Synechococcus elongatus PCC 11801: one gene and its partner. The main gene of each other region encodes a partner of the protein of the gene in region 2 in a complex. Links are inferred from orthologs where the notes say so. Each region holds a gene or a part of one and is shown on either strand. Other genes may lie near its edges.

Region 1 (3,036 bases), 1.3 Mb from region 2 along the record:
GGGGCCGGTAATAGCGGTGGCGGAGGTGGGAGCGTACCTACAGAAGTCGGCGCGACCGTTAAGGGGGCAGGCGGAGGCAAAGTCCCTGTCACACCACTGGGCGGGGGTGGGGGCAAGAGACCAGCCAAGGACGGTACAGAGGCAGCAGGATTGGCAGCTGTCGCCGTTTCCGAGGTGGGATCAGCGTCCAGTAAATCCAAGCTGCGACTGAGGTAAGTAGCAAACTCTTGATTTTCACCTGAGGCCACTTGAGCCGTTTGTTGTTGCCACTGCCGCAGATTCCAAAAACTCAAGCCGGCGGCTACTAAGAGGGCAAACGCAGCAAAGGCTAACCGCCAGCGATCGCGACTCGCGTCTTCTTCAGGCTGAGTCATCACCGTCGCAGGCGGGACAGGCGGCGGCGCATAGACCACCAATGTCGGGCTGGCTGTGCGTGAAGTCAGCCAGAGATTACGCTGCTCACTGTTCAAGCCCAGCCGTTCAAAAACCGCATCGATCGTCTGATCGACCGTCGCCTCCAAATCGGTTGGCAGCACCGGTACGGCAGTGACCGTTTTGGCCTCTGTTGGTTCTGTCGGCTGCCCAGCAGTCATGGCACTCTGCAATCAAGTCGGCCTTATCGTACCAAGGCAGTCTCAACTTGGCTGCGTTGACGCTCTTGAACCTCTAACCAAATCAGCAGCGCGTTGATATCGGCAGGATTGACGCCGCCAATCCGACTGGCCTGTCCCAAGGTCAGTGGCCGGAATCGCGCTAGTTTTTCCCGTGCCTCTAAACGCATCGAGGTAATAGCGTTGTAGTCCAGATCGACTGGCAGCGCCCGTTGGCTCTGGCGCACCACTTGATCCACTTGGGCTTGCTGGCGTTGTAGGTAACCGGCGTACTTGATCGCAATTTCAGCCCCTTCTTTTTCAGCGATCGCCAAACTTGGATCCCCGAGTCCGTGCGCTTCTAAATCGGCGTAGTGGAAGTTGGGGCGGCGTAACAGCTCTGCCAGCGTGGCTGAACCTTTGATAGGGGCTTGAGTTTGCTGCGCGATCGCCTGTCCCACGGGGTCATGCTCTTTAACCCGCTGTTGATTGAGGCGGGTTTTCTCCGCTGCAATCCGAGCTTGTTTTTGCTCAAACAGCGCCCAGCGGCGATCGTCGATCAGGCCAATTTCGCGACCCAGTGGCGTCATGCGCTGATCGGCATTGTCTGCCCGCAGCAGCAGCCGATATTCACTGCGGCTGGTCAGCACTCGATAGGGTTCGCGCAGATCCTTTGTGCAAAGGTCATCGATCAAGGTACCGATGTAGCTGCCTTCCCGTGGGAAGACGATCGCATCCTGATTGCGCACAAAGCGAGCAGCATTAATCCCCGCCACAATGCCTTGAGCAGCCGCTTCCTCATAGCCTGTGGTGCCGTTGAGTTGACCCGCGCTGAACAGTCCTTCGACCCGCCGCGTCATCAAGGTCGGCAGGCACTGAGTCGCCGGCAAGTAGTCATACTCAACCGCGTAGGCAGGGCGCAGCATCACGCAGTCTTCTAGCCCCGGCAGCGTTTGCAGCAACGCTAGCTGCAAATCCTCTGGCAGTCCGGTCGAGAAGCCTTGGATGTACAGCTCGGGAATATCGCGGCCTTCCGGCTCAATAAAGATTTGGTGGGATTCTTTATCGGCAAAACGAACAATTTTGTCTTCGATGCTGGGGCAATAGCGCGGCCCTTTGGCATCGATATAGCCACCATAAACCGGTGTCAGGTGCAGGTTGTCGCGGATTAATTTGTGAGTTTCAGCAGTCGTACGAGTCAAATAGCAGGGCAGTTGCTCACGCTCCACCCACGCTTCGGGATCGAAGCTGAACCAGCGAACTTCTGCATCCCCTGGTTGGGGTTCCAAGCGGCTGTAGTCCACCGATCGCTTATCGACGCGGGCAGGCGTTCCCGTTTTGAGGCGATCGGTTTCAAAGCCCAGTCGCTGCAGTGTTTCTGTCAGGCCAACCGCAGCAAATTCACCAGCCCGACCGGCAGGCATCGACTTGTTGCCAACCCAAATGCAGCCCCCGAGGAAAGTGCCCGTGGTCAGAATCACTGCCTTAGCACGGAATGTAGAGCCAAAGTAGGTTTCTACACCTTGGACTTCGTCATTTGACCCAATCAGCAGATCCGTGACCATGCCTTCGCGTAGGCGCAGGTTTGGTTGCTGCTCCAACACCTGCTTGATCACTGCCGCGTATTCGCGCTTGTCGGTTTGCGCCCGTAACGCCCAAACAGCCGGTCCCCGCGAGGCATTCAGCACCCGCTTTTGCAGATAGGTGCGATCGGCCATTTTGCCGATTTCGCCGCCTAAGGCATCGACTTCATGGGCGAGTTGCGATTTGGCTGGCCCACCCACCGCTGGGTTGCAGGGTTGCCAGCCAATGCGATCGAGGTTGAGGGTCAGCAATAGGGTTTGACAGCCCAGCCGTGCCGCTGCCAAGGCTGCCTCACAACCAGCATGGCCCGCGCCAATAACAATGACGTCGAATTCTTCAGAGTGGGGCACGCGATCGCAATAGAAGTCAGCTTTCTCATTCTAAGAAAGCAGTTCGCTAAACCTCTGCAGATGCAGACTCCAAGCCAACCTGATCGGAATAGGCGACCGCGATCGCGCAAAGCGTCACAGGAATCGTGACCAGCAGGCCCACACAGCAAGCGAGAAAACCAAGGACATTGATGGCACTGAGCAAAACTAGAAAGCCAAAGGCAGACCACCAACGCGGGGCAATGACTTGACGGCTCAGCTCCAACGCATTGAACACACTAATCTGGCGATCGAGGACGATCGGGGTCACGAACAAATAGCTCACGCCGATATAGGTCGCAGCCGCGATCGCCAGCAAAACACCCACGATCGCAATGCCCACCAATCCTTCTACTGGCGTTCCAGCTTGATTGAGCAAAAAGGCGACTGCCCCGAACACGAGCGCGATCACGAAGACGACGATAAAGATAATGAAGCCGATTAAAAAGCTGGTCAGGACCAAGGGCCAAAAGCGCCGAAAGCCCTTGAAGAAA
Region 2 (3,002 bases):
CGAGACATTGCCAGAAGCCCAGTGGCAAGCTTGGCGCGATCGCTACCACCAAGTACTAACGCATCTACCCGAGTCGCAACTGCCGCTCATTCAGCAGCAGCTCGCCCAAGCCAATCCAGAGATTGCACCCATCCGGCCGGTGGTTGAATCCGTTTGGGACCCGATCGCAATCGATGACAACTGGGAGCCATTAGAAGCGCTGCTCAATCGCTGGCGGCACGACGTAACCGTCGCCGATGATGATGCCGGCGTGCCAAGTTCAAGCTGATCCAGTAGGCCGCAAAGCCTAGGGCGATTGCCACCAGCACACTCCCCAGCATGAGGGCGTGCAGGAAATCGCTGCCCAATTCCTGTAGGGATTGCCAAGAGCTCAGTTTTTCCAGAGTCAGCAGGCGGTTATCCGTGGGCAGAAACAATCGTCCCAGCTGGAAATTGAAGCTGAACAGCGGCAGATAGGTGAAGGGATTGCTAATCCAGGTGGCGGCGGCAGCCAGAACTTTGTTGCCCCGCAGCAAGGTGGCGAGACTGACCCCGATCAAAATTTGTAGTCCAAACAGCGGGAAACAGCCTGCAAACACGCCAAGGCCAATGCCTCGCGCCAGAGCTTTTGGGCAAGCTTCAAGGCGCAACGCTCGATAATACCAATAGCGGCAGCGGCGTTGCCAACGTTGCTGCCAAGTGTATCGACGCTGGCGGGCGGATAATAACACCGGAACCGTTGCTCCTCATTCAGCTCGCATGGTCGGTTTTTCGGGCGATACTATAGCCGCGATCGCCACTGCCATTGTTCCCCAACAGGGAAGCGTTGGCATTGTGCGGCTTTCGGGTGCAGCTGCGACCAGCATCGCTCGCCAGATTTTCCAGATTGCGGGCCAACAGCCCTGGGAAAGCCACCGCATTCTCTACGGTTATATCCGCGATCCCGAGTCGGGGGCGCTGATTGATGAAGCGCTGTTATTGCCAATGCTGACACCCCGCTCCTACACGCGGGAAGACGTGGTCGAGTTGCACTGCCACGGCGGTTTGATGCCAGTTCAGCAGACGCTGCAACTCTGTATTCGCGCTGGCGCAAGACTAGCGGAGCCAGGGGAATTTACCCTGCGAGCCTTTTTGAATGGCCGCTTGGATCTCAGTCAGGCCGAGAGCATTGCTGATTTGATCGCTGCCCAGTCGCCTCAAGCGGCACAGGCTGCACTGGGGAGCTTGCAGGGCAAGTTGGGGCACCCAATTCGCCAGCTCCGCGATCGCTGCTTGGACATTTTGGCGGAAGTCGAAGCCCGCATCGATTTCGAAGACGATCTACCACCCTTGGACTTGGAGGCGATCGCGGATCAATTAACGGCAGCAGGGGCTGAACTCCAAGCAATTCTGGCCACTGCCGATCGCGGGGAGCTACTGCGCACTGGCCTAAAGGTCGCGATCGTAGGACGGCCCAATGTCGGTAAATCCAGCTTGCTTAATGCTTGGAGTCGCTGCGATCGCGCCATCGTCACGGATCTGCCGGGTACTACCCGTGATTTGGTGGAATCGCAGCTGGTTGTCGGTGGGATTCCGGTGCAAGTCCTTGATACCGCTGGTATCCGCGAAACCAGCGATCAGGTCGAGCAAATTGGGGTCGAGCGATCGCGCCGAGCCGCTCAGTCAGCTGACCTAGTACTGCTGACGATCGATGCCAGCGTCGGTTGGACAGCAGCGGATCAAGTCATTCTCGAGGCTGTCGGCGATCGCCCCATCCTGTTAGTGATCAACAAACGCGATCGCCTTTCAGAAGCAGAACGCAACGCGATCGCCCTGCCACAGCAGGAGTTTAAAGCGATCGTTTGGACGGCAGCTGCTCAGCAACAAGGCATTGAGGATTTGGAAGCAGCGATTCTGGCAGCAGTCGGCACCGGCGACTTAACCAGCGCCAATTGGGATTGGGCCTTGAATCAACGGCAAGTTGCCGCCCTGACAGCTGCTCAAACTGCCCTGCGACGTGTTGAAGAAACTCTGCAAGCGCAGCTTCCCCTCGACTTTTGGACGATTGATCTCCGAGAAGCGATCGCGGCACTCGGTTCAATCACAGGCGAAGAGATCGCCGAATCGATGTTGGATTTAATCTTCAGCCGCTTTTGTATCGGCAAATAAGCGGAGGTCAGGGCAAAGTCAGCGATCGCTGCAGCTTACCAGCACGCGGATGACGGGCTTCCAGCGTGATCCCTTGACCACGATCGCCCCGAATAATCCACTCCGCCTTGGCGCGATCGCTGGTGGGATCAGCCTCAGGCATCACTCCTTTCTGCGCTCGCCCTTCCAACTGCCCCAACTCTTGCCGCGCTTTGCCCTGACAGAGTTCACTACCCTCCGGCAACTGTAATTCCGCCACCAGTGGATCAACCAAATGCCGCTCTAGGGCCTTTTGGCTGATGTAGGTCGGCAACCAACCACTATTTTGTAAGACCAATTTGACTTTATAGAGGCGATCGCCCAAGGCTTGAACCTCTGCGCTAATGACTTCGAGCTGCGGGGCAATTTGTAGCTGCCAAAGTAGCCACTGCGGGAAGCGATCGAGTTCTGCTTGCAGGAATTTTTGGGGTGGATTCCGCCAGGTATGTAAGTCATCCCAGCCGCCCAGTTCCACAGGCCCCAACTGCGGATGCTCAAAGGGATACCAATCAATAAAACCCTTACCCTCTAACTCGCGATCGTTCCAGTCAAGGAACTTCAAATCATCTTCAACCGGATGCTCTCGGAACCAATCAATCCAGTCATATTTCTCGATGCCGGCTGCTTTCTGCGGGCTCCAAATTTCAACGGTCCAAGCAAATAGCCCGAGATGGTCATAGGCCCAGTCATCAAAGACACCCGTTGTAATCTCTTTGGGGTCATAGCGAAAGTGATGATAAACCCCGATCGCTGGATAGCCCGTTTGCTCCTCACCCGCTTTTCCAATCACTTCATAGGTCCGCAGGTCTGCAACGGGGAACGTTTCATCCGGTTTGTGACTGTAGGGACGCAGCAAG

What was found. The genes of interacting proteins can lie anywhere in the genome.
Region 1: the proteins of mnmE (region 2) and mnmG are in contact, whole or in part, in a solved structure (PDB 9HIP), measured with the Escherichia coli proteins. The link is inferred for Synechococcus elongatus PCC 11801 from one-to-one orthologs.

What each region holds. Positions count from the first base shown.
Region 1 is NZ_CP030139.2:1,689,624-1,692,659, forward strand. What follows is about bases 71-3,034. They hold mnmG (tRNA uridine-5-carboxymethylaminomethyl(34) synthesis enzyme MnmG), read right to left. Parts: upstream 2,525-3,034; coding sequence 617-2,524; downstream 71-616. Other genes in these bases: DOP62_RS08275 (hypothetical protein), read right to left, coding at 71-593; DOP62_RS08285 (hypothetical protein), read right to left, coding at 2,571-3,034. In the rest of the region: more of DOP62_RS08275, read right to left, coding at 1-70; more of DOP62_RS08285, read right to left, coding at 3,035-3,036. UniProt on the Escherichia coli protein: NAD-binding protein involved in the addition of a carboxymethylaminomethyl (cmnm) group at the wobble position (U34) of certain tRNAs, forming tRNA-cmnm(5)s(2)U34.
Region 2 is NZ_CP030139.2:404,138-407,139, forward strand. Bases 3-2,932 are described here. They hold mnmE (tRNA uridine-5-carboxymethylaminomethyl(34) synthesis GTPase MnmE), read left to right. Parts: upstream 3-738; coding sequence 739-2,127; downstream 2,128-2,932. Other genes in these bases: DOP62_RS01930 (protein adenylyltransferase SelO), read left to right, coding at 3-268; DOP62_RS01935 (DUF2062 domain-containing protein), read right to left, coding at 204-710; DOP62_RS01945 (M14 family metallopeptidase), read right to left, coding at 2,135-2,932. Outside these bases: more of DOP62_RS01930, read left to right, coding at 1-2; more of DOP62_RS01945, read right to left, coding at 2,933-3,002. UniProt on the Escherichia coli protein: Exhibits a very high intrinsic GTPase hydrolysis rate. Involved in the addition of a carboxymethylaminomethyl (cmnm) group at the wobble position (U34) of certain tRNAs, forming tRNA-cmnm(5)s(2)U34.